Regions from separate parts of the Velazquezella soli genome, predicted to be linked through region 2. Evidence: riboswitches for the same ligand, from Rfam matches in the RefSeq annotation. Region 2 holds a riboswitch; each other region holds the start of a gene.

The links. Region 2 has a riboswitch for cobalamin ahead of AC0JZ8_RS06400 (DUF1636 family protein). Riboswitches for the same ligand answer to the same signal wherever they lie in the genome.
Region 1: it holds a riboswitch for cobalamin, as region 2 does, so the genes downstream of both, AC0JZ8_RS10350 (ABC transporter substrate-binding protein) here and AC0JZ8_RS06400 (DUF1636 family protein) in region 2, are expected to answer to the same signal.
Region 3: it holds a riboswitch for cobalamin, as region 2 does, so the genes downstream of both, AC0JZ8_RS02665 (ABC transporter substrate-binding protein) here and AC0JZ8_RS06400 (DUF1636 family protein) in region 2, are expected to answer to the same signal.

The regions. Positions count from the first base shown of each region.
Region 1 is NZ_CDRNXF010000004.1:1,402,576-1,413,026, reverse strand. It holds gene AC0JZ8_RS10375 (ABC transporter permease) at 1-255, shown strand, start outside; gene AC0JZ8_RS10370 (hypothetical protein) at 302-1,474, shown strand; gene AC0JZ8_RS10365 (bifunctional 5,10-methylenetetrahydrofolate dehydrogenase/5,10-methenyltetrahydrofolate cyclohydrolase) at 1,477-2,337, shown strand; gene AC0JZ8_RS10360 (ABC transporter ATP-binding protein) at 2,344-3,129, opposite strand; gene AC0JZ8_RS10355 (FecCD family ABC transporter permease) at 3,126-4,157, opposite strand; gene AC0JZ8_RS10350 (ABC transporter substrate-binding protein) at 4,239-5,246, opposite strand; cobalamin riboswitch at 5,377-5,571, opposite strand; gene ftsZ (cell division protein FtsZ) at 5,865-6,860, shown strand; gene AC0JZ8_RS10340 (GcvT family protein) at 6,936-9,497, opposite strand; gene AC0JZ8_RS10335 (hypothetical protein) at 9,672-10,076, shown strand; gene AC0JZ8_RS10330 (DUF3597 domain-containing protein) at 10,139-10,451, shown strand, end outside.
Region 2 is NZ_CDRNXF010000004.1:570,897-581,347, reverse strand. It holds gene AC0JZ8_RS06435 (P1 family peptidase) at 1-100, shown strand, start outside; gene cobD (threonine-phosphate decarboxylase CobD) at 97-1,113, opposite strand; gene cbiB (adenosylcobinamide-phosphate synthase CbiB) at 1,112-2,077, shown strand; gene AC0JZ8_RS06420 (cobyric acid synthase) at 2,061-3,518, opposite strand; gene cobO (cob(I)yrinic acid a,c-diamide adenosyltransferase) at 3,522-4,136, opposite strand; gene AC0JZ8_RS06410 (CbtA family protein) at 4,133-4,900, opposite strand; gene AC0JZ8_RS06405 (CbtB domain-containing protein) at 4,915-5,091, opposite strand; cobalamin riboswitch at 5,129-5,329, opposite strand; cobalamin riboswitch at 5,387-5,613, shown strand; gene AC0JZ8_RS06400 (DUF1636 family protein) at 5,716-6,144, shown strand; gene cobW (cobalamin biosynthesis protein CobW) at 6,141-7,178, shown strand; gene cobN (cobaltochelatase subunit CobN) at 7,200-10,451, shown strand, end outside.
Region 3 is NZ_CDRNXF010000002.1:182,377-192,827, forward strand. It holds gene AC0JZ8_RS02635 (HsdM family class I SAM-dependent methyltransferase) at 1-518, shown strand, start outside; gene AC0JZ8_RS02640 (hypothetical protein) at 508-1,554, shown strand; gene AC0JZ8_RS02645 (ATP-dependent nuclease) at 1,710-3,590, opposite strand; gene AC0JZ8_RS02650 (pseudoazurin) at 4,598-4,948, opposite strand; gene AC0JZ8_RS02655 (ABC transporter ATP-binding protein) at 5,031-5,792, opposite strand; gene AC0JZ8_RS02660 (FecCD family ABC transporter permease) at 5,789-6,766, opposite strand; gene AC0JZ8_RS02665 (ABC transporter substrate-binding protein) at 6,847-7,863, opposite strand; cobalamin riboswitch at 8,010-8,202, opposite strand; gene AC0JZ8_RS02670 (class I SAM-dependent methyltransferase) at 8,238-8,882, opposite strand; gene AC0JZ8_RS02675 (PepSY-associated TM helix domain-containing protein) at 9,729-10,451, shown strand, end outside.

The DNA of each region.
Region 1 (10,451 bases), 830 kb from region 2:
ACGCTCTTTGCAGGCCTGCGGATTTCCGGAAGCCTCGCCGTCATCGCCGCGATCGTGTCTGAACTGTTCTTCCTGTCCGGCAAGGGAGGCCTTGGTCAGCTGCTGATGAATGCCAAGATCGATTTCAAATACGAGCAAATGTATGCCGCGCTGATTGTCGCCTCTGCCCTGTCGATCGCCGTCTACCTGTCCTTCAACTGGCTCGGGAACCGTCTGTTTGCGCATTGGCACGAATCGAGCGACAGGCAACGCTGACATCGCTGTTGAACTGACCTAGAAAAAAGCAATCAGGGGAACGAACATGACAAAAAAGCTGACTGCCACACTGACCGCCGCAATGGCGATCGCCACATTCGCAACGGCCTTGTCTACAGCAAACGGTGCGTCTGCCGGCGAGTTCGCCAAGAGCCACTACAAGACGCCGCTCGCCGATGTCTGCCCCAGCCCGTTCATCATCCAGAAGGACTGGCTGGCCCAGGCCGAGCAAGGTCCCCTCTACCAGCTGATCGGCTCGGGCGGAGAGATGACGTCGGGCCAATATACCGGCCCGCTCGGCGCGACCGGCATCGAGCTGACCATCCTTGAGGGCGGCGGCGGGCTTGGCATGGGCGATGGCGAGACCGCCTATTCGGCGCTCTACATGGGCAATTCCAAGGCCGGCGTCACGCCGCATCTCGGCTATCAGGAACTGGACAACGCCTTTATCTTTTCCAAGCGCTTTCCCGTGGTCGGCGTCATGGCGCCGCTCGATATCGCACCAACGGTTCTCCTGTGGGACAAGGCCACCTATCCTGACGGCTTCAAGTCGATTGCCGATCTCAAGACCTTCGCAGAGAGCGGCAAGGGCAAGATCTACGTCTCGACGATCAAGCGCACCTTCGGCCTCTACCTCGTCGAGCAGGGCGTCCCCGCAGACGTGTTCGTCGAGGGCTATCGCGGCGACGGCGAGAATTTCGTCACCAACAACGGCACATGGCTGAACCAGGGCTTTGTCACCAGCGAAGTCTACAAGTTCGAGCACGGCAACAACTGGGGCAAGCCGATCGGCTATCTCAACATGAACGACCTCGGCTATCGCAACTACACCGGCATGCTCTCCGTCGCGACATCGAAAATGGAAGAGCTGGCACCGTGCCTGGCAAAGCTCGTTCCGCTTCTGCAGCAGGCAACCGCCGACTACGCCAGGGATCCGGCGGAGGCAAACAAGGTGATCGTCGACTTCAACGCCGCCGGTCATGCCGCAAGCTGGTGGAAGACGGCGCCCGAGCTGATGGCCTATGCCGCAAAGACGATGGTCGACACCGGCATTATCGGCAACGGCCCCAACGCGACGATCGGCGATTTCGACATGGACCGCGTCGCCGAGATGCTCAAACTGGTGAAGCCGCGCTTCGACGAGCGCGCCGATCCGGATGTGAAGCCGGACCAGGTCGTTACCAACCGCTTCATCGATCCCTCGATCGGCCTGAAATGAGCGTGACCCTGCCAAGAACGACCGCAACACTGCTGGACGGCGAAGCCCTCGCCGCCCGGCTGAGGCGCGAGATGGCAGCAGAGGTTGCCGGTCTCCGCGCCCGCGGCATTGCACCGAAGATGGTGACGGTGCTGGTGGGAGACGATCCGGCCAGCGCCACCTATATCGGCCGAAAGCATGCAGACTGCGTCGAGGTCGGTATCGAGGCCATCGACCTGCGCCTGCCCTCGGATACGACCACCGAAGCCCTGCTCGACCAGATTGCCGCCGTGAATGCTGACCCCGCCATTCACGGGCAAATGGTGCAACTGCCGCTGCCGGCTGACATCGACGAGACACGCGTCATGACCGCCGTGTCGCCGGCCAAGGATATCGACGGCCTGCATCCGCAAAACCTCGGTCTGCTCCTGGCGGGAAAGCCGGGGCTCCTGCCCTGTACACCGGCTGCGATCCTTGCGCTTCTGCAGGACAATGCCGTACCGTTAGCCGGACGCCGGGTGGCCATCATCGGCCGCGGCCAGCTCGTCGGGCGCCCGCTTGCCATGCTTCTTTCAGCTCGCGGAATCGATGCGACGGTCACCCTTCTGCATAGCGGCTCGCAGGATATTGCCGAGGACATCAGGCGTGCCGATATCGTCATCGCCGCCCTCGGCCAGCCCGGTTTCGTCACCGCAGACATGGTCAAGCCCGGTGCCGCCGTCGTCGGCGTCGGCATCAGCTACGGCGCAGATGGATCGATGGTCTCGGATGTCGCAGCCGATGTCGCCGATGTCGCAGGCTGGGTGACGCCGCCGCAGGGTTCGGTCGGCGCTCTCACCCGTGCGATGCTGCTGCGCAACCTGCTGCAGATCGCCGCCGCCTAGATCGGTTCACATCAGGAACTGGATATGCAGCCGGCCGTGATGCGGTGAGGTCGAGACATGGGCTTCAACACAGAACACGTCGGCGATCATCTGCTCGGTCAGAATATCGGTGGGCGAACCGCAGGCGACCAGCCGTCCCTCCGAAAGCACGGCGATCACGTCGCAGAACCGGGCGGCGAGGTTGAGATCGTGGATCGCAACGACCGTCGTCAGCGGTAGCTCCGAGACGAGCCGCAGGATGTCGATTTGGTGCTGGATATCGAGATGGTTGGTGGGTTCGTCGAGGATCAGCACCGACGGCGACTGTGCGAGCGCCCGGGCTAACTGCACGCGCTGACGCTCGCCACCCGACAGCGTATGCCAGAACTGCTCGTGGCGATCATCCAGCCCGACGCGCACCAAGGCTTCGGTCACGATCCGGTCGTCCTCTTGCGTCCATGGCGACAGCGCCGACCGGTATGGTGTGCGTCCAAGCCGGACCACGTCGATGACGGTGACATTCGCCTCGGTTGCCGAATGCTGTTCGACCACGGAAACCCGGCGGGCGAGCTCGCGCCGTCCGAAACCGCTCATCGGCTTGCCATCGAGCGTGACCTTGCCGGCGGCGGGTGGCCGCAGACCCGCAAGCAGGCGGATCAGTGACGACTTGCCGGAACCATTGGGCCCGATCAGCCCGAGCGTCCGGCCCTCATCGACCGACACGGTGACGCCATCGACGATCACCTTGCGCCCGGCGAGCCAGCGAACCGCACTGGCGGCCAAAACCGGGGCGGAGACGGTATCGGTTGTCATGCGACCCTCCTCGCCCGGTAGAGAATGACGCAGAAGAAGGGAACGCCGACCAGCGCCGTCACCACCCCGATCGGCAGGATCTGCGGTGCGATGACGATGCGCGAGACGATATCGGCGAGCACCATGAACAGCGCCCCGATCAGCGCACAGGCCGGCAGAAGCCGGATATGGCCGGGGCCGACGATAAACCGGGCGGCATGCGGAATGACGAGCCCAACAAAGCCGATCGCGCCGACCATACTGACGATCGTCGCCGTCATCAGCGCCGTGACAAGCAACAGCACCACGCGGACCCTCCGTACCGCAATGCCGAGCGAACGCGCCGCATCCTCGCCGAAGGTAAACGCATCGAGCGCCCGCGCATGCCAGATGCAGACGACGAGCCCGACGGTCACGACCGATGCGGCAAGCGTCACCTCCGGCCAGCGGACGCCGGCAAGGCTGCCGAGCAGCCAGAACATCACGCTGCGCGCCTGTTCGGCATTGGCAGAGGTCGAGACAATGTAGGAGGTGAGCGCGTTGAACAATTGCGAGGCGGCGACGCCGGCCAGAATGGTCCGGTCCGCCGTCTGGCGTCCGCTCGACAACATTACCACGAAGACGAAGGCGATCAGCGCGCCGGCAAAGGCTCCGGCGGAAAGCGAGATCGCGCCCGCGCCAAAGCCGAGCAGCATGACGCTGACCGCACCGGTCGATGCCCCAGCCGAGATGCCGAGCACGTAAGGCTCGGCCAGCGAGTTCCGCAGCAGAGACTGGAGGATCGCCCCCGACAGCGCCAGGCCGGCGCCGCAAAACGCCGCGACCAGTGAGCGCGACAGGCGATAGTCCCAGATCACCGCTTCCTGGATGCGCGGCAAGGCCACGGCCGTAAAGCCGAGCCGGTTTGTCACCGCAGAAATCGTCGTCTCCATGGGAATGGTCATCTCACCGATCGCCACCCCGGCAACGATGGCGACGAGAAGCGCCGATAGCACGAGGAACACGCCTGCGGCACCTAGCGCCCAACGTCCGATACGGGATCGCGTCACTTGGGGCGCCTGGGCAGGTCGGGCAAATTCGCCTCATCGACGATGGCGGAAACAGGGAAAGATATCATCTCCCGCCGCACCCTAATTCGCAAGGCCGAAGGACTGGATGCCCCGGGCGAGCGTCTCGATGCCCTCGATCGTGCGGATCGTCGGGTTCATCGACTGGGCGTCCATCATCACGAAACGCTTCTTTCTCACCGCATCCAGCTGGCTGACGACGGGATCAGTCTCGAGGAACTTGATCTTCACGGCAGGATCATCCGCGGCATAGCGGCGACGGTCCATGGTGGCTACGACGATGACGGAGGGGTTGGCCTCAGCAATCGTTTCCCAGCCGACCAGCGGCCATTCTTCTTCCGTCGTCACCACATTGCGGGCGCCGATCGTGTTGAGGATATAGGCCGGTGCGCTGTTCTTGCCCGCGATAAAGGCGTCGCCCTTGGTCTCTTTGCTGGAATACCAGAAGACGATCGGCAGGTTCTTTAGCTCAACGCCCTTGATCGATGCGACGGCTGCGGCTTCGCGCTGTTTCAGGTCTGCGATCAGGGCCGTGCCCTTGTCCTCGACGTCGAAGATCTTCGAGAGCTCGGTAATCTCGCGGTAGATCAGGTCCATCTTGAACAGTTCGTTGCGAACGCCGTCCCCGCCATCGACATTGGTCTTGGCGACGCAATCGGCGGGCGAGACATAGGTGTTGATGCCGAGATCGGAAAACTGCTCGCGCTTGCCGACGGACCCCATCGGCCCGACATGCCACTCGAACTCGGCAGCAACCAGATCCGGTTCGAGACCGACGACCGATTCAAAGCTCGGGTCGTTGTCGGCAAGCCGTTTGATCTTCGCATCCACCTCTGCATAGGGCGAAAGCACCGGCCCGACCCAGACGGCAGTGCCCGCCACCTTGTCGGCCAACCCGAGCGAATAAAGCACTTCGGTCATGCCCTGACCGATCGAAACGATCTTCTGGGGCGCGTTCTCGAACGTGACGGGGCGACCGCAATTCTCGATCGTCAGCGGGTAGCTGGTCGGTGCGGCAAAGGCGAATGTGGGAAGTGCCGCAACTAAGGCGGCGATAAGCCCTGATTTCATGTCCTGTCCTTTAATAATCGGAAAAAAGGGCAGGACGACCTGAAGCCGCATCGCGGCTCGACGTCAAAATGGCGCACGAGCGCATTGCTTGCGTCATAATCATCTCCCTGCCGGAACCCCTCGTCCGGTGTTGGTTGTCCATGCCACGGCAGGTCTCCTGACTTGCGGCTCGAACGCCTTCCATCGCCTTCCCGATCGGATGATCAGTGGTATCGATGGCTGGCTCGCCGCTTACAGTTGCGAGGGCAGTCGCGGACTTGGCCCGAAAGCCTCACCGCATTCCCTTTTCATCTGCGATTGCAGAACCGTAGCGCTCCAACTGATAGGGAACACGCCGGTGCTTGTCCAGAGCGATCCCCGCGCGATCTCTGCCGTTGCTGAGTGTAATAGTATAACATACCAATTTACGCAACGGTCTATTTTGGATTGGTCGCGACCTTTGTGAGGCGCTCAATTCAGGGATGCTGTACATTAAATCGCGATGACATCGCCCTCACCCTACTCCTGCCTCTTTGGCCTGACAGCGCTCTGGTCTATGACCTTGCGGACAGATAGCCTGCGGGGCGATTCGCCGTCCTTCTGGTATGGGACGACCGGAAGGAGCTGAAGGAGACGAAGATGACGGATATTAAGAGCGGCTTGACCGAATTGAAACCGCAGATAACCGTGATCGGTGTCGGAGGCGGTGGCGGTAACGCGATCAACAACATGATCACGGAAAATCTCCACGGCGTGGAATTCATCGCCGCCAATACGGATGCCCAGGTTCTGGCAACATCCAAGGCGTCGCGCCGAATCCAGCTGGGTGCGCAGGTGACCGAAGGTCTCGGTGCTGGCTCGCTGCCGGATATCGGCCGCGCGGCGGCCGAAGAATCGATCGACGAGATCATGGATCATCTCGCCGGCTCGCACATGTGTTTCGTCACCGCCGGCATGGGCGGCGGCACCGGAACGGGTGCGGCCCCCGCGATTGCACGCGCAGCACGCTCTGCCGGCATCCTGACGGTTGCGGTCGTCACAAAACCCTTCTCGTTTGAAGGGCACCGCCGCATGAAGACGGCCAACGAGGGTATCGAAGCCCTGCGTGAAGCCGCCGATACGGTCATCGTCATTCCGAACCAGAACCTGTTTCGCATTGCCGACGCCAAGACCAGCTTCGCCGACGCCTTCATGATCGCGGACCGCGTGCTGTTTTCGGGCGTCAGCTGCATCACCGACCTGATCGTCAAGGAAGGCCTGATCAACCTCGACTTCGCCGACGTGAAATCGGTGATGAAGGGCATGGGTCGTGCGATGATGGGAACCGGCGAAGCTTCCGGCGATGGCCGCGCGCTGATCGCCGCCGAAGCCGCCATCGCCAATCCGCTGCTCGACGACATCTCGATGAAGGGCGCCAAGGGCGTGCTCATCTCGATCTCAGGCGGTACCGACATGACACTGTTCGAAGTCGATGAAGCTGCGAGCCGCATCCGTGACGAAGTCGAAGCCGAGGCCGACATCGTCGTCGGCGCGATCTTCGACAAGAACCTCGACGGCAAGTTCCGCGTGTCGGTCGTCGCAACCGGCCTCAACGGCAACCAGCAGGGCTCTTCGTCCCCGACTGCGCAGTACTAAGATCAGTCTCAGCTAATAAAAAAACGCTCCGTGGACATCCGCGGAGCGTTTTTTGTTTGTCAGACCCGAAGCCGATCAGCTTCTCGGCTTGAGATTTTCAGGGTCGTAGAGCGGCTTGTAACCGACCGCTGCGACTTCCACCGGGAAGGCCTCGTTGAAATAATCCACCGTCAGTTTCCGGCCGACCTGGCAATGCGACCAGGGCAGATAGGCGAGCGCGATGTTCTTGCCGATCGTCGGGCCGTAGGCGATCGAGGTCGTATAGGAACGCCGTCCAAGGTCGTCGATTAGAACCTCGCCCGTGTCAGGATCCATCACCGGCAGCGAGCCGACCGGATAGCGGGCGACACCGGACGCATCGACATTGTCGGTCATCAAGAGCGTGCAGAGCATCGCCGGCTGATGGTCGCGGGCCTTGTATTCGAGATGCTTCGCCTTGCCGCAAAAATCGGCTTCCTTGACCTTTGGACGGGCAAGATCCGCTTCGATCAGGTTGTACTGGGTCAGGAGATCGCCGTTCTGCAGGCGCAGGCTCTTTTCCATGCGGCGTGAGTTGGCATAGGTTTCGACGCCGAAGGCCATCACGCCGGTGGCACGCAGCGCATCCCAGACGGCAACGCCGTCCTCGTATTTCATATGCAGTTCCCAGCCCTGCTCGCCCACATAGGAGATGCGGAACGCCGTGACATGCTTGCCGGCGATCTCGATCGGCTTGATCGCGGCGAAGGCGAAGTTCTCGACATCGAGACCTTCAGGGTCGGCCACGACCTTCTTGAGGTTTTCGCGAGCGTTCGGGCCCCAGATGCCGATGGTGATGAACTTTTCCGAGACATCGGTAATGGTGACGTTGAGGCCACGATCCTGCGCGACACGCTTCATGTAGAGCAGGTCCCGCGGGCCGGCATCGGCGCCGTTGACGAGACGGCCGCGGTCAGCCAGACGGAAGACGGTGAAATCTGCCCGCACCATGCCCTCGTCGTCGAGGAAGTGGGTGTAGATACCCTTGCCGATATTGCCGTCGCCACCGATCTTGGCCGCACACAGCCATTCGAGCAGCTCGACATGGTCGGGCCCCTCGATATCGACCATGTGGAAATGCGACAGGTTGACGATGCCGCAATCCTCGCTCATCGCCAGATGCTCGGCATTCGACACGCGCCAGAAGTGGCGGCTGTCCCACTCGTTTTCGCGCTTCGGCACCCGGTCGCCGTATTTCTCCAGCAGATGCTCGTTGGCCGCGTAGCCGTGGGCACGCTCCCAGCCGCCGAGTTCCATGAAGTAACCGCCGAGTTCCTGTTCGCGGTCGTGGAACGGCGAACGCTTGGCGCCGCGGCCCGTCGCATAGGGTTCGCGCGGATGAACGGCCGGGAAATAGATCTTCTGGGCCGCCTCAAAGGTGCGCCCCTCGATGAACTCTTCCGTCAGCTGATGCGGATAGAAGCGCGCGTAATCAATGGAGTTGTGGTCGATCTCGGTGCGGCCGTCGGTCATCCAGTCGGCGATCAGCTTGCCATAGGCCGGGCCGTCCTTGACCCAGATGGCAACGCAGTACCAGAGCCCGCGCACCTTCTGGCTTTCGCCGCAGGAGGCACCGCCGCCGGCCGACACCTGCAAGAGGCCGTTGAACGAATGCCCTTCGTTATAGCCGAGTTCGCCGAGGATCGGCGTCAGCTCGATCGCCTTTTCCAGCGGCTCGATGATCTGTTCCATGTCGAGATCGCGCTGCGACGGCGACAGCCGCGCTTCGTGCTTTTCAAGAATGTCGCGGGGATGACAGAGGCGCGGATGGGTGGTCTCGTAGTAACCCCACTCGATCTGACCACCCTCGGTCGTCTTCGGATCGCCGGTGTCGCGCATATAGGCCGAATTGCCCTGGTCGCGCAAAAGCGGATAGCCGATTTCCTTGCCGGTGCCTTCGAACTCGTTATAGGGCCCGAAAAAGGTCAGCGGATGATCGACCGGCATGACCGGCAGATCCTCGCCCGCCATTTCGGCAATCAGCCGGCCCCAGATGCCGGCGCAGACGACGACATGGTCGGCCATGATCGTGCCGCGGTGGGTGACGACGCCCTTGATGCGGCCGCCCTCGATAATCAGAGACTGCGCCGCCGTATTGCCGAATACCTTGAGCTTTCCGGCTTTTTCGGCGGCGTCCACCAGCTTGCCGGCGACTGTCTGCGAGCGCGGAATGACGAGACCGGCATCTGGATCAAACAGACCGCCCTGCACCTGATCTTCCTCGATCAGCGGGAACATCGCCTTGATCTCGGACGGCGAGACGTAATGCGCCCGGGTGCCGAAGGCTTTGGCAGAGGTCAGCTTGCGCTTGATCTCTTCCATCCAGGCATCGTCGCCGGTGCGGGCGACTTCGAGGCCGCCGATGCGGGCGTAGTGCCCCATCTTCTCGTAGAAATCCACCGAATACTGGGTGGTCCAGACCGACAGGTAGTCATGGCTGGTCGTGTAGCAGAAGTCCGAGGCATGCGCGGTCGACCCGATATCGGTCGGGACCCCAGACTTGTCGATGCCGACGATATCGTCCCAGCCGCGCTCGACAAGGTGATGCGCGATCGACGCACCGACGATGCCACCGAGCCCGATGATGACGACCTTAGCCTTTTGCGGAAATTCTGCCATTGCATGCCCCAACCGAGTGAAGCCGCGATACTAGAGGGACAGACGCGACAGGTCACCTCAGATTACGACATCAAAAACTGTTGCAGCGCCACGCACGCCCGAAGAGGTATATGAGGAACTTCTTGGCCCCTTCTCCTGTTTAGCACTCGATAAAATGGTAACAGGGGCAATCACATGAAATTCAGAGCATTGAAGGCGGTGACCGCTGTCGGTCTTGCCTGCCTGATGCTGGCGGGCTGCGTCAGCGAAGGCGGCACCTACACCGAGTGCCGTTCGTCCGATCGCTACGACCGGTTCAACCGTTACGACGGTCCGAACTACCGTTACCGTCATCACCGCGACCGCGATCGCCACCACGGCCGTCACGACGGCCGCCGGCCCGACCGTGACAACGATCGCCCGCATCGGGACTGGAACCGTGGCGACCGCCCGGAGCGCCCCGGCTACATCCGCAACGACCGCGACGGCCGCAATGATCGGGGTGGTCGCGATGGCCGTGACCGTTCCAGCGGTCGTGGCGGACCGGACCGTTCAGACCGCGGCTCACGCGGCGATCGCGTCGTCGTCCCGCAGAACTAAAGTGATCCGTCATCGACGCGATCTCGTACCATGTATGGCATAAACCAACGGAGGAACTATCCATGAGCATATTCAGCAAGATCAAGGACGCCATCTTCGGTCATCCTGCAGCAGCTGCACCGGCTTCGCCAACAGGCGCCGAGCCGACACCGACGTCCATGGCGACGCCAGAACCTGCTGCGACCACAGCCCCGCCGGTCGGCGGAACAGCCCAGGCTGCGCCGAAGACTGCAGGCGCACCGCCAGTCGCAACTCCAGGCTCGACCTCTGCCACGATGCAGACCGTCGATATCGCACCGGTCCTCGACGCAGCCGTCAAGAAGAGCGGCCAGAAGCTCGACTGGAAGCATTCGATCGTCGACCTGATGAAGGCGC
Region 2 (10,451 bases):
CCTGGTGACAGCAAGAGCCGTTGCGCGCGGTGTCTTCGAGGCTGTTGCGCTACCAAATGCCAGCGCCCAACCGGCCTGGCGAGACCGGTTCGGCGGCTAGAAGCCCGCAAGGGCCGCTTCCAGCCGCGACCAGTCCTTCTCGTCGGGAAGCCCTACCCGCAGATCATCCGGACGCTCTTGGAAGCGTCGGGTCATGATCCCGTGTTCGCCGAGGTGCTGGAAGAGACCTTGAGCGCGCCTGTCACGGATGGAACGAAACAGTGACGTGCCGCCGAAGACCCGAATACCGGCCGCCGACAGAGCTTCGTCCAGCCTTGCAGCATCCGCGCTGAGCCTGATGCGCATCGCGACCTGCCAATCGGCATCCGCCAGCGCTTCGCAAGCCACATGCAGAGCCGGACCGGAGACCGCCCAGGGCCCCAGCCTTTCCTCGATCTTTACGGTGACAGCGGGATGGCCGATCGCAAAGCCCAGCCGCAGGCCGGCCATGCCATAGAACTTGCCGAAGGAGCGCAACACGATCAGCCCGCCCTCGCCGACAGCGCCGACAACGCTCTGCGCTTCCGACACATCCATGAAGGCCTCATCGACGACGAGCAGCCCGCCCTTCGCGCGCATGATTTCCGCCAGCGCCAGAATGTCATCCGTCGACACGATCCGCCCGGTCGGATTGTTCGGGTTGACGATGACGGCGAGACTGGATGTCGCAAGATCGCCGAGATCATCCGTCTCCAGAACCTTAAAGCCTGCCATCGTCGCGGCACGCGCATGTTCCGCATAGGTGGGCGATAGAATAGCTGCCGTTCCGGTCGCTCCGACAAGACCGGCGATGATCGGCAGCAGGATCTGCGTTCCCGGCCCGGCCACGATATGAGCGGGTGACGGTGCCCGATATGCCTCAGCCGCTGCGGCCCTCAGCCTCTCGAGCGATGAAGGCTCCGGCAGACGCGCAAAAATATTGCCGGGGATCGGCGTATGCGGATAGGAATGCGGGTTGATGCCGGTCGATAGATCGATCCACGGCTCGGGTGCCTGAGGAAAGAGCGCACGCGCCATGGCAAGGTTGCCGCCATGCTGTATCGGACTGCCCAACTCAGAGATCGCCAACGTCATGTTCCTTCTCGCATTCTTCGCACTGATCACTGAGCGCATCGTCGGCTATCCGGACTGGCTGTTCAAACGCGTCGGCCATCCTGTCACCTGGATGGGCGCGCTGATATCCGCACTCGACAGAAGATGGAACCGCGAGGGCGATGATTTCGCCAGCCGCAAACGCATGGGCATTCTCGCGCTGTTCGTCCTCATCGGCTGCACCGTCGCCGCCGCGCTGGCGATTGCGGCTGTTCTCATGCTTTTGCCCTTCGGACCAATCCTTCTCGTGCTTGCCGCAGCCAGCTTGCCGGCCCAGAAAAGCCTCGAGACCCATGTGGAAGCCGTGGCAACCGCGTTGCGCTACAACGGGCTCGACGCCGGACGCAAGGCCGTCTCGATGATTGTCGGCCGCGATCCGGAAAAGCTCGATGACGCCGCGGTTTGCCGTGCCGCGATCGAAAGCCTGGCCGAGAATTTTTCCGATGGCGTGGTCGCCCCTGCCTTCTGGCTCGGCATCGGCGGCCTGGCCGGCGGCGCGGCCTACAAGGCTGCCAATACCGCCGACAGCATGATCGGCCATCGGTCTCCGCGTCATGAAGCGTTCGGCTGGGCCGCGGCCCGGTTCGACGACCTGATCAATCTGCCGGCCTCGCGCCTGACGGCGGCGCTGTTCGTTTTGGCCGCGATCTTCGTCAAGGACGCCTCGCCCCGCGATGCCATACGTGCAATCCGCCGGGACGCGAAACACCACCGTTCGCCGAACGCCGGCTGGCCGGAAGCGGCGATGGCGGGTGCGCTTGGCATTGCGCTCGCTGGTCCCCGGAGTTATGGCGGCCAGATTCTCGAGGCCCGATACATGGGAGACGGCAACCGGACCAACCTGAATTTCGATGATATCACCCGCGCCCTCAAGCTTGCGCGCGTAGCGGATGCGCTGTTGATCGGCCTGTTCGGCATCCTGGCGCTGCTCATCTGGCAATTTTGAGCAGTCCGTCGATATCGAGATGCTGCTCCATATGCGCGGCAAGGCGATCGAGAATGGCATCGACATTGGCTTCGTAATTCAGGCCCGACACGGTGCCGCCGAGACGCGACAGCCAGGCGGAACGCTGCCGGTCGTCGCAAAACAGTCCGTGCACATAGGTGCCGACCACCCTGCCATCTCTAGACGATGCACCTTCCGGAGTGCCGCCAATGCTCGAAAACGGACGCGAACAGTCGGCGCCAGTGGTATGACCCGTATGCATTTCGTAGCCGGCAAAGGATATCCCGTCGGAGCTGACGCCCGTCACCGCCTCCAGCCGCTTCGACGCCGAAAGCACGGTCTCGACATCGAGAAGCCCCAGCCCTTCCGCCGAACCGGGAGGACCTTCCGATCCCTCCGGATCCGATATCCGTCCGCCGAGCATCTGGTAACCGCCGCAAAGGCCAAGCACACGCCCGCCGCGCCTGTGATGAGCTGCGATATCCGTATCGAAGCCCGCTTCCCGCAGCGCCGCCAGATCCGCGATCGTGGCCTTGGAGCCGACCAGCAGCACGAGATCGCAGTCGCCGGGAATGGCCTCACCGCGGCGAACACGGATGAGCTCGACATCCGGCTCCGCTTCCAGCGGATCGAGATCGTCAAAATTGGAAATATGCGGCAGGATCGGCACCGCGATCCGCAACATCGCGCCGGGCTTGCGCGCAAACGACTGGGTAAGGCCGAGCGCATCTTCTGCCGGCAGAAGTGCTGCATCGGCGAAATGCGGCAAGAGGCCGATCGATTGCCAGCCGGTAAACGCACCGATCATCCGCATGCCCTCGGCAAACAAGGCCGGATCGCCGCGAAAGCGATTGACGATAAAGCCGTGGATCATTGCCGCGTCATCGGCATCGATGACGAGTTTCGTGCCGGCGAGGCTCGCGATCACGCCGCCCCGGTCGATATCGCCGATGAGAACCACCGGCACATCGGCAGCGCGGGCAAAGCCCATATTGGCGATATCGTTCTGGCGAAGGTTGATCTCCGAAGCGCTGCCCGCCCCTTCGACGAGGACGAGGTCTGCCCTGGCTTTCAGGATTTCGAAGCTCTCAAGCACCCGCGAAAGCAGTTTCGGCTTCAGATGCTGGTACTCGGCAGCCTTGGCATTGCCCTCGACCCTGCCCTGCACCACCACCTGGGCGCCGACTTCGCTCTGGGGCTTCAACAGAACCGGGTTCATATGGACGCTGAGCGGCACCCCCGCAGCCCTTGCCTGCAAGGCCTGCGCCCGGCCGATCTCCCCGCCATCAGCGGTGACCGCTGCATTGTTGGACATGTTCTGCGGCTTGAATGGGAGAACGCTTAAGCCACGCAGCGTGAAGACGCGGGCGAGCCCGGCGACGACCAGCGACTTGCCCACATCCGAGCCCGTCCCCTGAAACATGAGAGCGCGCGCCACCACCCGTCAGAACTCGATGCCGGCCTGGGCTTTGACGCCGGCCTTGAAGTGATGCTTGACGAGCGTCATCTCGGTCACCAGATCCGCCGCCTCGATCAGAGCCGGTTTTGCATTACGGCCGGTGACGACCACGTGCAGATCCGCCCGGCGCGCCTGTAACTGGGCAACGACCGTTTCGAGATCGAGATAATCGTAACGCAACGCGATATTGAGTTCGTCGAAAATGACGAGGCCGATCGTTTCATCCGCCATCAGTTCGAGTGCCATGCCCCAGGCCTTCTCGGCAGCGGCGATGTCGCGCTTGAGATCCTGGGTTTCCCAGGTAAAGCCCTCGCCCATTGTGTGCCAGGCGATGCGGTCGCCGAACACCGCAAGCGCCGGCTGCTCCCCGGTCGACCATGCGCCCTTGATGAACTGCACGATCCCGACGCGGCGGTTGTGGCCAAGCGTGCGCAGCGCCAGCCCGAAGGCCGCCGTCGACTTGCCCTTGCCGGAGCCGGTATGAACCATGAGGAGACCCTTTTCGACGGTCTTCTCCGCGACTTCGGCATCCTGAACCGCCTTGCGGTTTTCCATCTTCGCCCGGTGGCGCTGCTCGGTGGTCTGATCGATTTCCTTCAACGGACTGCAAGCTCCTTGGACGTGTTCGAGATTCCCTCACCTGCCCGGAAGCGCTCGCGGATGACGCCGGAAAGCGCTCCGAGAACGGCCCAGAAGACGAGGTTCGTCGCGTAGACGGCATTGACGAACCGCGCATGCAGTTCGATCGGCACCGCGGTGTCATGGGTCGGCGGCAGCGGTGCACCGATGATGTGCGGAGCAACCAGCAGGACGACCGCCAGAGCCGCAAGAAGGGCGGAACGGGTATAGGCAAGCAGCCCGAGGGCCAGGGCAGTGCAGACGGCCGTCGCAATCCACCAGATCTGCCGCGGTCCCAGTTCGGCGGCCGGCATGCCCGGAAGTTCCGGCGGCAGACCGAGGCCGGGTGCAAGGCTGACGGTGAGGAAGCCGGCAATGCCGAACATCAACCCGCCGCGCCATCCACCAAACCCGCCGTGTGCTTCGGCAATGGCGATGGCAACCAGCGCAAAACCGATGGCCGACAGTGCATTGGCGGCAGCCGTGTAGGCAAAGCGCTCGAGCCCGTCGGCCGGCGCCCATGCCTCTTCGGCGTGATGATGCTGAGCGGAAGCCGGCGCTGCAGTGCTGGCTGCCGTATCCGGAGCTGTGCCATGGCTATGTCCGGCAGCGCCGCCGGCATGTTCATAGGTCTCTGCCGCCAGAATAAGCGGCACGACGGAAAAGCTTTGCATCACAGTCATCAGAAGCCCGGACAAAAGCCCTGCGATCACCGCCGTGAGGACGATGTTACGAAACAGCGACATTGGGAAAATTCCTCTTAGTGGCAGGGAAAGGCCAGCGAGTGGCGCGTATCGTGGGCCGCATTGTGCACGGCCTCGATGTGCGAGAAGCCGACAAAGCCTACGATGAACAGGCCGAGTATGGCCGTCATGCCAAGAGGAATGATTTTCGATGCGGAAACGCTGGCTGCACCGGCAGCAGAGTTCGTAACCATGGACGTCGTCTTTCTGCCCTCCACCCGAGGACTTTCACTGTGCCTATCGTCTCCGGCAGGTCTCCTGGCTCGCGGATCGAACGCCTCTGACCCGCCTTCCCGGATGTCTCCAGTGGCATGTTGAGCAGAGACTTTCCGCTTACAGTTGCGGGGGCAGCCGCGGGTTTGACGTCAAGATATCGTCGCACCGCATTCCCTTCGATGAGCCCTCTCGGGCACCAAAGACAGGGTCACTATAGACGGTTTCCCCACACGGGCAATCGCCTTTGCGACATTGACACTGCCCTGCGACAAGGCTTAGGTGACTGCGATACGGTCCCTTGCCGGCAACAGTAGGGGCTAAGAGAGAATGCGGTGCGAACCCGGGATCATCTTTAAGATCCCATGGTTCAATGCCGCGGCTGCCCCCGCAACTGTAAGCGGCGAGCCATCCTGCCACTATGGCCACTGGAGAAATCCGGGAAGGCAGGCGGATGGTGACGACCCGCGAGCCAGGAGACCTGCCGTTCGAAAACGCGCCTTTCCGGGCGGGGTGCTCCGGTAAAGCTTCTTTCACTCTGCAGGATTGGCTTGCCTTCCTGTCGTGCACCCCGATGTTATTGGCTTGGGCGGTAGTGCGACACGATGGTGATTGACGAACGAAAAGACGAGCGCGATGCGTCCGCAGACGGCCTTGCCGGCGAGCCGGATGTGACGATTTTCGTCTGCACCAATTGTCGCGAGGCATCCGACAGCGAAGCGCGCCCGGGCATCGGCCTGATGGCAGCACTTCGCGAGGCAGCTGCCGGCAAGCCGCTTTCGGTTAAACCCGTGACCTGTCTCGCCAACTGCGAGAAAAGCCCAAGTGCTGCCTTCAGACATCGCTCCGGCTGGTCCTATGTCTTTGGTCATCTGTCGCTCGACAATGTCGAGGACATCGTGACCGGCGCGATGATGCTGGCTGATGACGAGCGCGGTTTCCTTCCCCTTCGCGGCCGCCCCATGTGCCTTCGCGGCAAGGGCATGACGGCCCGCATTCCCCCATTCCAGCACCACGAGGACCTGCCTTCATGAGCGTTTCATTCGACCGCGTTCCCTGCACCGTGATCACCGGGTTTCTCGGTGCCGGCAAGACAACGCTGATCCGTCACCTGATCGAAAACCTCAAGGGCAAGCGGCTCGCGATCATCGTCAACGAGTTCGGCGATGTCGGCATCGATGGCGACGTGTTGAAGAGCTGCGGCATCGAAAGCTGCCCTGATGACAACATTATCGAACTTGCCAACGGCTGCATCTGCTGCACCGTCGCCGACGACTTCGTTCCGGCGATCGACCAGATCCTGGCCCGCGAGCCCCGCGTCGATCAAATCCTGATCGAAACCTCGGGCCTTGCCCTGCCGAAGCCGCTCGTCCAGGCCTTCCAGTGGCCGGATGTGAAGGCCCGCGTCACCGTCGATGCCGTCATTGCCGTGGTGGATGGTCTGGCGCTCGCCCAAGGCCGCGTTGCCGACGATCACGAGGCACTGGAAGCGCAGCGCAGCCAGGATAGCTCGATCGACCACGACGACCCGGTCGAGGAAGTGTTCGAAGACCAGATCGCCTGCGCCGACATGATCGTGCTGACCAAGACGGACCTTCTCGACCAGGCTTCGCTTGCCGCCGCCAAGGGCCGCATTCAGGCGCATCTGCCACGGGCGGTGAAGATCGTGCCGGCTGCAAACGGCGCCGTCGATCCGAGCGTGCTGATCGGTCTCGGCCTTGCCGTCGAGGACGATATTGAAAACCGCAAGACCCATCATGACGACGAGCTGGATCACGATCACGACGATTTCGACAGTTTCGTCATCGATATTCCAGCCGTTGCCGATGCGGACGAACTCGCTGCCCGCATTTCCGCCACGGCGGAAGCGGAAAACGTGCTGCGCATCAAGGGTTTTGTCGACGTTGCCAACAAGCCTATGCGCCTTCAGGTCCAGGCGGTCGGTTCGCGCGTGAATCATTACTTTGACCGCGCCTGGGGCCCCGGCGAGACCCGCCAGAGCCGCCTCGTCGTGATCGGTGAAAAGGGGATGGACCGGGCGGCGATCGAAAAGATGCTGGCAGCATAAGAGGGCTGTAGAAGGAAAAGGATGCATATTCTCGCCACCACCTCGTCGTCGCTCGACGACCTGATCGAGCCGGTCGACCTTAACCAGTCGCCGGCGGATGTGGTGGTGCTGTCTTTTTCCGGCAGTGACCTGAACGGCATTGCAGCGGGTTGGAGCGATGGCAAGGCGAGCCTCTGCCTCACCAATATCTCCGACCTGCGCCATCCGATGTCCGTCGATCTGTGGCTCGAAAAGACCGCCGCCCACGCGCGCTTTATCCTGGTGCGCATTCTCGGCGGCTATGATCGCTGGGCCTATGGCGCCGATCAGCTGTCGCGACTGGCGAAGCGCAAGAAGATCCCGCTCGCGATGCTGCCAGGGGAATGCAGCATCAGCGACGACCGCCTGGCGGCTGCCTCGACAGTGCCCGATGCGACGCTGACGGACGTTCTTGCCTTCTTCCGCGAAGGCGGGCCGGACAATATGCAGCTTCTGGCGCGCCGCCTGGATGCCCTGGCAAGCGGCGACACGCAAAGCTTGCCGACCGCGACACCGATGCCGAAGCGGGGCTTCTACAAGCCCGGCCACGGCATCTCGACCGCCGATGAGCTTACTGCTGGTTTCCCGCCCGATGCGCAGCGGCTGCCGATCCTGTTCTACCGCTCCACCTTGCTTGCCAATGATGCGGCCCCGGTCGACGCGATGTACGAGGCGCTGGCCGCCCGCGGGTTCGCACCGATGCCGATGTTCGTCGGCGGCCTGAAGGATGCGGAAACCATCGGCTTTGTCGAACAGGCGATCGCAGAGCTCGATCCGGCCGCCATTCTCACCACGACCGCCTTTGCAAGTGCGACCGACGACAACGGCGACACGATTTTCGACCGCTCAGGGATTCCCGTCTTCCAGCTGGTCACCGCAACGACTCGGCGGGACGGATGGATGGAAGGCCGCCGCGGCCTCAACCCTTCTGATCTTGCCATGCATGTCGTGCTGCCGGAACTGGACGGCCGCATTCTCGCCGGCGCGATCTCGTTCAAGGCCGGCGACAAGACGGCCGATCTCATCAACCAGCCCGAACCTGACCGTATCGAACACGTCGCAGACCGGATCGCCGCCTTCCTTGCGATGAAGACCGTGTCCCGCGCCGAGCGAAAGCTCGTCATCCTGATGCCGGATTATCCGAATGCGCCGGGCCGCACCGGTTATGCCGTCGGCCTCGACGTGCCGCAAAGCGTTCTCACGATCCTCAGCACGCTATCGACAGCCGGCTACTCTATTTCCGATATCCCGCAAACCCCGCGCGCGCTTCTGGATCTTCTGGCCGCCAGGACAGTGCAATATCCGCTGGCAACCTACAGCCCTTCAGCTGGCATTGATTCCGCCTGGGGCGAGCCCGCAATGGATGCGGATCTGGAAGACGGTGCCTACCGTTTCCGCGCCGCGCAGTTCGGGAACGTCACGGTGGCGCTTGCCCCGGACCGCGGCCGCGATGCAGACCGCCGCGCCGACTATCACAGCCCCGACCTGCCGCCGCGCCATGCCCTCAATGCGTTCGGTCAGTGGATGCGTGATGCCGTGTGTGCCCATGCGATCGTTCATGTCGGCGCCCATGGCACGCTGGAATGGCTGCCTGGGAAAACCGTGGCGCTGTCGAAAGACTGCTTTCCGGAGCTTGTGACCGGTGGCCTGCCGGTCATCTATCCGTTCATCGTATCCAATCCCGGCGAGGCGGCGGTTGCCAAGCGGCGCATTTCCGCAGTGACCATCGGACACCTGCCGCCGGTTCTTACCGGTGCAGGCCTTTCGGTTGAGCAAACGAAACTCGAGCTGCTGGTCGACGAATACGCGCAGGCGGACGGGCTGGACAGGCGCCGCCGCGACCGGCTGGCGAAACTGATCGTCGAGACCGCGGGCGACTGCGGACTGGCATCGGAGGCCGGGATCACAGGGGATGACGACCCCGACACGGCGCTCAGCCGCATCGACGCGTTTCTCTGCGATCTCAAGGACTTCGCCATCAAGGACGGCCAGCACGTGTTCGGCGAAATCGCAGCCGGCGATGACGATCCGCTGCGGATCGCCAGTGCCGGCACCGAAATGCAGGCGCTGCTCGATGCTCTCGATGGCCGGCATATCCGCCCCGGACCGTCGGGTGCACCCGCCCGTGGACGCCGCGACGTGATGCCGACCGGCCGCAATCTCTACGCCAGCGATCCGCGCACCCTGCCGACCCCGACCGCGTTCGAGCTCGGCAAGCGCGCCGCCGACGAGATATTGCGTCGCTACCTTCAGGACCATGGCGACTGGCCGAAAAGCCTCGTCTTCGACCTATGGGGCAGCGCTTCGCTTCGAAGCGGCGGCGAGGAAGTGGCGCAGGTTCTGGCGCTGATGGGTGCGAGACCCGTACAGGACGCCGCGACCGGCCGCGTCACCGGTATCGAGGTTCTGGCGCCGGCCACGCTTGGCCGCCCGCGTATCGATGTCAGCCTTCGGATTTCCGGCCTGTTCCGCGACATGTTTCCGGCACTGATAGCACTTCTCGATGCGGCCATGCGGGCGATTGCCGCGCGTGAGGAAGCACCGGGTGACAATCCGCTGGCAGAGGATGCGCAGACGCTCGGCCATGTGCCCCCGCGCATCTTCGGTTCGGCCCCCGGCACCTACGGTTCCGGCATCGAGGAAAAGCTTGCCGACGGCAGCTGGGGCGAACGCGAGGAACTCGGCCGTCTCTATCTCGACGCCACCAGCCACGCATTCGGCGGTGCCGATGGCGACGGCGTCCACGTTCCCGGCGGGTTTGCCGAAAGAATCGGCAGCGCCGACCTTCTCGTCCATACCGGCGATGATCCCGGTCGCGATCTTCTCGACGGCTCCGCCGACGTTGCCTTTATCGGCGGATTTTCCGCAGCTGTGGCGGCTTTGGGCGGCAAGGCAGATATGATCGCGCTCGATACGACCGATCCGCAGAAGCCGAAAGCACGCTCCATTTCCGAGGCCGTGACCCGCGTCGTGCGCGCCCGTGCCGTCAATCCGCGCTTTATCGCCGGCCAGATGCGCCACGGTCCCCGCGGTGCAGCCGAACTGGTCGAAGCCGTCGACCGCTTGATCGGCTTTGCCGAGACCACCCACGCCGTTCCGCAATCGCTGATCGACGCGACCTATGACGCCTATCTGGGCGACGAGAAAGTCCGCGACTTCCTGATTTCCCAGAACCCCGAAGGCGCCCGCTACATGGGCCTGCGGTTCCGCGCGGCACTCGATCGCGGTCTCTGGCATCCGCGCCGCAACGCGGTG
Region 3 (10,451 bases), on a different contig from region 2:
ATAAATGCCGGGTCCGCAAGACCTGGTACCGGGTTCCGCTCGTTTCACCCGCGGACCTTTTACTGACCTGCATGAATGCGGACACCCCCCGGATTACCGAAAACTCGGCCAAGGCTCGTCACCTGAATTCGGTACATGGGGTTTACCTGAACAAGGCATATACGGCCTTGGGCAGTGAACTCCTTCCGGTCGCCAGCTTGAACTCGATCACCTTGTTGCATGCCGAAATGGTCGGCCGCGCCTATGGAGGCGGGATCCTGAAGATCGAGCCAAAGGAGGCCGACGTGTGGGCCATGCCTTCCCCGACCCTGGTCGCCTCTCGTGCCGATGAGCTTCGCAAGATCAAGCGAAGCGTGGGAAAGCTTTTGGAAAAAGGTCGGCTGCTCGATGCCGTTAAGCTGGTTGACGAGGTACTGCTGGTCGACGGCAACGTCTCACCGATACAAATCGAGGCCGTCCGGAAAGCACGCGCGGAACTTGCAAACCGTCGCAATGTGAGGTCAGCCAGTGGCCGCTAAACCCAGTTCGAAGGCAGAAGCCTGGGAAATTTTTGATCACATCGTCGAAGCTGCTGCTCGCGCTGGGGAACACAGTAATCCATGGATTCTTGGACGTGACGGCCAGCCGCTCTTCAAACCCGACTACGACACCCTAGTGCTTTTGCTCGGCGTACCGCTGCACCTGAAAGTCGAGACGCAGACGGGCGTGCCTGCCCTCGCCCTCGATGTCTGGCTCAGCTACGAACTTCGAAGGGCTGGTTTCGGGACGGATCAGGTTTGGCCGAGGCCTGCTAATCCGCGCATTCTACCAGCACCTGTCTCAGCATTCGTCAAGTCGCTTCCCATGGCGATACGAGCTCAAGCTCAGTCCCACCTGAGAAAGAAATCATCGATCCCGAATGTTACCTCCTCTTCCGCGTCGATTCTCGGGAAAAACTACTTGAAGCAGGTTGACGTCATCATCACAGACTGGGTAACCGGCCCAGAATTATTGATTTCGACGAAGCGAATGGATTCCTCTTACGGGAAGAATGCACCAAACCGAATAGAGGAATCCTATGGTGACGCCAAGAACCTTCGCTTGCGCCACCCACTAGCGGCTTTAGGTTTTCTGTTTGGCCTGCGGTCCGATATCCTGGAGAAGGAGCCTAAGACGGCCGAATGGTTGTTCGACCTTTTGGCGAAGCTCGGCCGCGAGGACGACGCGTATCACTCGACCTGTTTAGTATTGATGGAATACTCAAGCGATCCACCAGATCCTACCGCTGACGTGGAAGAACCTGGTGAAGGTATCTTGGAGCCTGGTGCGCAGCCGACAGCTGATCCCGCTGAGGATGAGATCGTACATCTTGCTGACAGTGCCGTCGAGGGTATCGTCAAAGCCCTCCCTAACGTAACAATCCTATCAGACCGAACCCCTGAAGACCTTTCTCCAGCTAGTTTCCTGACCTCTTTAATTACCCGCGTTCTTGCGACCACTCCTGTCAACATGCATGAAGAGGCGAGGCGTCGCCGAGCTTTGGTCCTTCCAAAGAAGTCTAATCATTTTGGATAGGATATTGAGCAGGTCCCGCAGGTTCCACCGTGTTCAATTTCCTTGCGACCCAGTGCGTTTCGTAGCCCTGGTTGGCATGTTATTGGATTTGCCAGACCGGATCCGATTTGAGCGGAGCGCACTACTTCCTATAGTGGATCATTGGGGCCGGCTCACTAAGCTACGGGATTAAGACGTGGATTGGTGGTTTCCCCGCTGGATTTGGCCCATGAGACCAGTTCGGCCTCTACCTGCGCAATAAAATCTCCGTTCGCATCGTGGCCAGCCGGATCGAAAGCACCGCCCTCAAACAGGCTGCTTATGAGCGATCTCACTTTCGTCTTCAAAGCTTCGTCGCCCGTAACGCGGTCAAACGCAGCGTAGGGCTTATCCTTTCCAAGCTCCTTGCCTCCGAGATATCGTTCGAAGTCGGGTATGCTCCAACGGTGATAGACCGTTTGTCCAAGTTGGCGGCAACGGATAATCTCATCGCGAATGGACGTGTTAATGGTCCACATTGCGTTATTTGCGCCGTCTTTCCTCCGCGGCCAGTCCACATCATGTACGATGCCAAAATCGGTCTTGAAGTGACGCAACATCTTTATCAGCGGAACGAGAATCGCTTTCCCACGCGCGCGTATAATACTTACCTTACCCGCCAGCTCGTGCTGAGCTTTCACGATTGCGGATATGAAAGCAGCGTGTTCCGTGTCCCCCTCGACTAGAATTGGGTAGCTGCCGAAGAAAATCTCAGAGAAACCTACGTCAGTGAGTTGGAGCGCCTGAAGGTTATCTTTCTCCTCTTTGGAAAACTCCATCTCGTCCGCTACGTATAAGCGGGGTGATAGCGCTTTCCCGTCGCTCGATCTCTGTAGGCGAGCGATCGTGGTGTGATCTTCAAGTGGATTGACGAAGTAAGGTGAGTGTGTTGTTATCAACACCTGCCAATCGGGATGCTGCCCTAGAGCATATAGATGTGCTTGAGCTGCTCTTGCAGCCATGGGGTGAAGCGCATTTTCCGGCTCGTCCATCAGAAGAATGTAACCAGGCAACGCTGGATCCTCGGCATCTTCTGGAATCGCGCCACCTTCGTTGAGAGCAGCTATCTTCTGGGTGATAAGTTTGGTTGCTTCACTGTCCGGGTCTTTCTTCCTTTCCTTTAACAGACTGGCGTTGAGCGGCTTCAATAGCGCCTCGCGCCGCTCTGTCTGACGGCTGATTTCGTTGTGTACCTGAAGCATTGCCCAAAATAGTGCCCGCCGAGCGCCCGTGCCCTTTTGGGCCACGCGGGATTGGCCAGAGGGCTCCTCCACGCGGATGCCAGAGCCTTGCTTCAGCAATGAATCAATTTTCAATTCAGGGCTGGTCATCTCAACATGAAGACTGACACTGAGACCTGGAAATACCCCTTGGAAGCCGGTCTTTATTTGGTCCGAGATAACGTCCAATCGGTTTTTATGAGGCTGTGCAAGCGCATTTACCGTCGCTGCGAGGGCAGCTTTGTCTTTGGAGATTTGCGACTCCGAGTCTGTCTCCAGTGCCTTAAGTTCTTTCACCAAGGGGCTTAGCGCCAGTGTGAGCAGTATATCCTCAGTCGACAGAGCATCATCCAGGGATTTAATTCGCATTGGCTTTGGTAGGCGGGACGTGAAAACGTTATCTGCTCCTCCAGCCTTTCCCTCCTCCGCCCAGTCGCCAGTTTGCGGATCCCAGGTCTGTCGAACGGCCTTTTCACCGGCCGGCCAACTCCACCGGCTGCGTACAATGCGTTTTTCGCCCTCTACTATTTTCCACTTCTCATCGACATTGCCCATGCCAGCCGGAATGTGGACATCCAGCTGGATTTCCGACGGCTCGCCAGCGGGTGCCCAGTTGCACCGATCGTGCGCGGTAAACGTGCCCGGGTTCACCGCGAGCTCATATGCGCGCAGAATTGTCGTTTTCCCGGAATTGTTTGGGCCAACCAGGCATAGAACATCATCAAGTTTGACGCTGATGGACTCGGATCCGATGCAGCCGACATTCTTCACGGTGATCTTAAGTAGTTTCGACCTCATGCAACCCCCATCCATAAGACGATGAGAGAATGGCTGAGTCTGAGATCAGTCTCAGCTTCCAATCGTTCCAATTCACTGGGAGATCAGTGACAATGGGATAACATATCTTGAGACGTTGCAAACCCGTTGTTTGCAAAACCTAACGCGCCGAAAATGCATAGTGGCGGGCGGCAGCTTGTCTACGGGGGAACGGCTCATATCGGGCCGTTATCGGACTGACCGATATTGGCGGGGAATTCGAGAAAGTGACATCCAACATCCGACAGGCACGAAGTCCGGGCGGTATTTCGCGCAGGTTTAATCGAATGCCGGGGTAGAAGTGCAAATCGGCGAGAGCCGTCTTTCATGTGCTTTATTTGGTGGACTTGCTAGGTTTGAGGGACGGGTTATTCCCTGGTGTGGTTTTGTTATCACGGCGGCGCTGGTCCGGTTTCCCTGTGGATTTTGCTATCGGCTTTGGTCCTGGTTTAAGTGCCATGAGTGCTCTCCATTTTGATTTAAGAAAACGGGCCTGTGCGTACCTTCTGACGGGGACTGGGGCACAACAATACTATGTAACAATCCACACCAGTTCCGGCCGAAGTCAAGGCCCAATTTATACTCACACAGTAGCAACACCACGCGAAAATAGGCAGACCCGGCCATATGCACTTTGCCTTCCTGTTCATATCAGTGGCTGTGCGGGCGATCGGTTATTCCGTATGGACGAAGTTTCTGAGCGCCTGCTGTTGGTCGGGATTGGCGTTAGCCTCGGCCGATCACGTTGATTGAGGTACTTCCATCTGTTCCAGGAGCAAAGCCTGCTCCCCGCGCTGTTCTTCGCTACCAGGGCGCACACCGACCGACAACTCTCTGCTTATTGCGCCATGGGAAGCGGCGATCGACGGCTTTCAGTACGGGTTGGGAACCGAATGAACGACTGATATGCGGGCGCAAAGTAGCCATGTCCGTTCGCCTATTCGCTCTTGAGCGGAATCGAACTATCGACCCATTATTGAAACGTAATCTTATTGATTCCGTTCAACAATCTGACCAATATGCTTCACTGCCCCCGGTCGCACATCATCCGGCAGCTTCATTTCGGCCAGCGGCGCGTCACCAACTCGCACGACCATGACCATGCCCATGTCGTAGTGCGGCGTGCACATGATCCCGTAAAAGCCTTCCTCGGTGAAGGTGACTTCGATCTCCTGATTGATCTTGCCCTTGAACGGAGTGGCTCCTTTCGGGAGGAAATCCTTGATCGTAGCTGCATTATGCCCCCGCTGCGTCGCCAGGAACTTCACCATGTCACCTGGTTTCAGCGACAGGAAATCCGGTTCGAAAGCCATGCCGCCGGTGGCATTGCCGTTCAGCATCTTTACTTCGAAAGTCTCGGCATGGGCAGCGACTGGCGCCAGAGCCAGGAGAGTGGCAAAGAAAATGGATCGCATGAGAACCTCATTGAATGGATTGGAACCGGATCAGGCTTGAGCCATCCGTGTCTTCGATAAAACGGGCCGTGACACCAAAAACGTTGCGGATCAGGTCGAGCGTCAGAATCTCGGCAGGAGTCCCCAAGGCCAGAAGCGCACCTTTCGACATTACGCCGATGCGGTCGCAGGTCATCGCCTGATTGAGATCATGGAGCGCGATCACCGACGTGACGGGAAGCGCCTTGACGAGACCGAGGATAGAGAGCTGATGCTGAATATCGAGATGGTTGGTCGGCTCGTCGAGCAGCAGGATTTTAGGCTGCTGTGCGAGCGCACGGGCGATATGGACGCGCTGTTTTTCCCCACCTGACAGTGTGTGCCACGATCGCTTTTCCATGCCGGCCATATCGACCTGTCGCAGGGCCTCTGCGACGATCCAATCATCCCCTGCCGACCACGGCTGCAGCGCCGACAGCCACGCCGTTCGACCGAGCTCTACCGCGTCGAGGACAGTCAGTCGCTCGAGCGTATCGCTTTGCTGCTCGACAAAGGCCAAGGTCTGACCAACCTGTCGCCGGTTCATCCGCGCCATGGCTTGGCCTTGAAGCGAGACGCCACCTGATGATAGTGTGAGGATGCCGGCCAGCAGTTTCAACAGGGTCGATTTGCCGGAACCGTTCGGCCCGATCAATCCAAGCGTCTCTCCGTCCTGTACGTCGAGAGATACCTTTTCCAGGATGCTGGTACCGCGGACCTTCCAGCTCAAACTGTCAGCGGTGAGGATCATCGAATGCGCCTTCCGCGAATGAGGATGATGGCGAATCCCGGTGCGCCGACAAGGGCGGTGATGACGCCGATCGGCAGGACCTGATTGGGCACCAGCACCCGCGAGCCGATATCGGCAAGCACGAGAAAAACCGCTCCCATCAGCGCCGACACGGGCAGAAGGCGGGCGTGACGCGGCCCGACGAGAAAGCGCGCGGCATGGGGAATAACGATGCCGACGAAACCGATCGATCCGACAATGCTGACCATGACAGCGGTCATCATCGCCGCCGTTCCGATAACGATCGCCTGGATCTTTCGGACGGGCACTCCGAGAGAGGCCGCGGAGTCCGCACCGAAGGTGAAGGCATCCAGCGCCCGGCGATGCCACATGCAAATACAGACACCCAGAATGGCGATCGGAACGGCCAGCATGACATCGTTCCAGCGTACGCCGCTGAGGTTCCCCATCAGCCAGAACATCACGCCGCGCACCTGCTCAGCATTGGCGGATCGGGTGATGATGAAGGAGGTCAGGGCATTGAAGAGTTGCGAACCGGCGATGCCGGCGAGGATGATCAGCCCGGTCGCCTGAATGCCGACACCGCCGCCTGCAGCGCGCGCCAGCATCACCACCAGAAGAAAGGCGATGAGCGAACCGGCAAAGGCACCAAGCGAGAGCGAAAGAAGTCCACCGCCGATACCCAAGATCAGGATGGTGACAGCACCCGTTGATGCACCAGCGGAGATACCGAGAATATACGGATCAGCCAGCGTATTGCGCAGCATCGCTTGCAGGACGACGCCGGACACGGCCAGTGACGCACCGCAGCAGGCCGCCACGATGGCGCGTGTGAGCCTATAGTTCCAGATGATGCCAGCGTCGATCGAATCGATGGCATAGGATGCGCCGAACATCTTGTTGGCCAGCGTCTGGCCGACAAGATGGATCGGCATGGACGTCTCCCCGACGGAGACGCCCAGCGCAATGGCCATGAGGAGCAGGAGGACGGAGCCGGCCAGATAACCGATCAGGCGCGTGGCGATCCTCCCGTCCCGCTCCACTGCGATATCGGTCACTGCTTGCCCTTAATGTCTTCAAGCGCGTCGGCGACAGTTTCAATGCCGGTCGGGATGCGAATGCCGGCATGGACGGCGTGGGCATCGACCACGACGATATTGCCGTTCTTGACGGCCTCCATCTCACGGGTCACCGGATCGCTCTTCAGGTAGTCGAGCTTAACCTGATAGTCGTCGGCCGGATAACGGCGGCGATCCATGCGCGCGATGATGATGACATCCGGATTGGCCTTGGCGATCGTCTCCCAACCGACGGACGGATATTCCTCATCGCTCTCCACCACGTTCTTCACGCCGAGCGTATTCATGATAAAGCCGGGAATACCCTTCTGGCCAGCGACAAAGGGATCGAGATCGATATCGGCGCTGGAGAACCAGAAGACGGCAGAAACGTCCTTCAGATCGAGCGACTTCGCCTTTGCGGCAGCGGCGGACACGCGTGAGCGAAGCTGTTCTTCGAGCTTGTCACCGCGATCCTGCACGTCGAAAATCGTCGAGAGTTCATCGACGGCGCGGTAAACCGTGTCGATCGAGAACGGGACTTTGCGCGAACCGTCGCCGCCCGACATGTTGTCCTTGCCGACGCAATCGGCGGGCATGGCATAGACATTGATGCCGAGCTCGTTGAACTGCTGGCGCGTGCCGACCACGCCCTGCGGGCCGACATGGACCTCGAACTGGGTCGTCACCAGCTCGGGCTTCTTGGAAGCCACGGCTTCGAAACCGGGATGGTTGTCCGCCAGACGCGGCACCTTGGCATTGACGTCCTTGAACTCCGGCAGAACCTCGTTGAACCAAACCGACGTGCCAACAACTTTGTCGCCGAGGCCGAGCTCATAGAGCATCTCAGTCGTCGACTGGCCGACGGTTGCAACGCTTTTAGGCGCAGCATTGAAGGTCAGTTCCTGACCGCAATTGCTGATCTTGAGCGGATAGGTCGTCGAGGCAGCATAAGCGCCCGAGCTCGCGAACAGAAGGGTCGAAAAGGCAAGCGCTGCCTTGAGTTTCGTCATGATCAATCTCCGGTCAGTGAAAAGGACCCGATCGGGGATCGTCGAGACGGCATGGGACACCCGCCTGCCAGTTTTCACCGCCATTCGAAACAGCACGCAAGAACGCTGCAAACATCCGCTTCCTCCTCCGGACACCCCGCCGGCATTAGTTTACCCAGGTGTCGGCAGGTCTCCTGACTGGCGGGTCGCTGCGTCCTTTCGCCTTCCCGGGCAAAGCGCCCAGTGGCCGATGAAAGGATGCTCGCCGCCTACAGTTGCGGGGGCAGTTTCGTTTGACGGATCGCTCCGTTTCGAATTCCCTGTTCGTCCCTTACGGGAACCGACGGTTGAAAGCTATACAGGCTTGGATTTGCCACGCAAGCTTTGGATCTGCGTCAGCGCGGCTTTGTCGCTGTCAGCACGAAATATTCGATCTGCTGTGTGCTATCATCGTAGACGGCACCATAGGGATGCGTTTCAAAGAGATGCTTCCACGACTGCACGTCGCCGAAGCCAGCCTCATGCAGCAGTGCACGCGCATCAATATCCGTCAGGCCGTTAAAAAACGGCAGTTCCTTGCCGAACTCAACTGCGCTGTCGTTTTTGCGATGCAGGAACCACAGGCCGTCCGACACCAGAAGCTTGCCACCGGGCCTCAGGATGCGGTGAGCCAGGGACAGCGCACCCGCCGGGTTCTCAAGCGTCCATAGAACATTGCGCAAGGTAACGATATCGACGCTCGCGTCAGGAATTTCGGCGTCATCCATCGTCGAATGGACAAAGGTCAGGTCGAGGCCGCGGGCCTCGGCATCTTGACGCGCGTGGGACAGCATGCCCTCTGAACCATCCACTGCGGTGACCCGATGGCCGAGCTCCGCGAGCAACAATGCGCAGGCCCCTGTGCCGCATCCAAGATCGACAGCATCGCGGATGTTGTCACCGAGTGCAGCGGAGAACACGCGTTTCCAGTCGTCGTGATGACGTTTGTGTGAGGCCGCACCGTTGAAGCGATGGGCGCGCCCGTTCCAGTGATCGGACATAGCCTTGGCAGTGTTCGGGGCAGCTTTCATAAGACCATCTTTCAGAGCTTCGAGACCGCTCGCAACGTTCGCGGTGTGAATTGTCTGCCACAAAGGCGAAGTCGAACCAAGCCTTGACTGACACGCTGCTCGCCCGCCACGCGTCAAATTGTCACCACGCTTGCGACACATTGCGCCGTCCCGATCGAGGGAGTATGACATCCGTCAGGTTTCACGGGCAGATCGATGAGATGATCCGGAATTTTGGGCATTTGCGGCAATGGGGGCTGTGCATCGCATGCGCACTCGCATTCCTTTTGCTCGGGTTCGCCCATAAGACACCTGTCCTCGACGCTGGCCCAATTCCAGCCAGCGAAATTGCCGCCTACATTCTTCCTGACGGAACTTTGCCAGTGCTTTGCCTTCCATCAGAAGATGGCAAGACACATCAGCATGGCCAGAAGGCCGGCGGATTTTGCGAAGCTTGCCGACTGGCCGCCGCAACTATCCTGCCGACGCCCACCGACACATTTGGCGCGCCCATCCTGCGCGAAGTCGCACATGCTCAATCAGTAGCAATCGAGCTTGCACCCCGCTCCTTCCTACCATCCGGCGCCTCCGCCAGAGGCCCTCCCCTCGCTATCTGACATTTGATCGTCTGCCCTATCGATCGTCTCTCCGAGAGGGGGAGTAGCAATCGATAGCCGTCTGCGTTCGCTCTCCGCTGCGCTTTCGTAGCCAGCAGAGCGTCTGACGGCAGAAATCCGGCAGATTGCGCCTTCGTCCCCGCCGGACGGAGCATCGCTCAGGCGCACGATCAATCCAACATCCATTCAACGCAGCGACATCGTACCAGAGGGGATACGTATGACCGTGATCGCAGAACCCACGGCGGGAAAAGCCGACAATCGCAGCACGCGCGACTTCTACAACACCGCCTGGCGCTGGCATTTTTATGCCGGACTGTACGTCGCGCCTTTTCTTCTGATACTCGCCGTAACAGGGCTCATCATGCTTTGGTCATCGGTCCTGGTGGGGCGTGACGGAGAAAAATTTTACACCGTCGCCCCCGCGCACCAGGCGCTTGCCGTCTCGCAACAGGCTGAGGCGGCAAAAGCTGCCGTGCCAAGAGGTGCTGTAACCCAGTACATCGTGCCCCGCTCGGAAACACAGCCGGCCGTCTTTCGCGTCAATTCGGGCGAAAAGGCAACCATGGTGGCTGTCGATCAATATCGGGGAACGGTTATCGGAACATGGGATCGCCGTGATGCGCTCTACGATCTGGCCAATCTCATCCATGGGACCTTGCTGATTGGAACAGTCGGCGACCGACTGATTGAGATAGCCGCGGGTTTCGGCATCGTTCTCATCATCACGGGTCTTTATTTGTGGTGGCCACGCGGCGAACGCAGTCTGGCGAAATCGCTTATCCCGCAGTTTCGTGGCCGGCAAGTTTGGAAATCACTGCACCAGACTGTGGGTGTTTACATCGCCCTCATCCTTTTCGCCTTTCTCCTTTCCGGCCTGACGTGGGCTGGGGTCTGGGGTGAGAAGATGACACAGGCCTGGAGCACATTTCCTGCGGAAAAA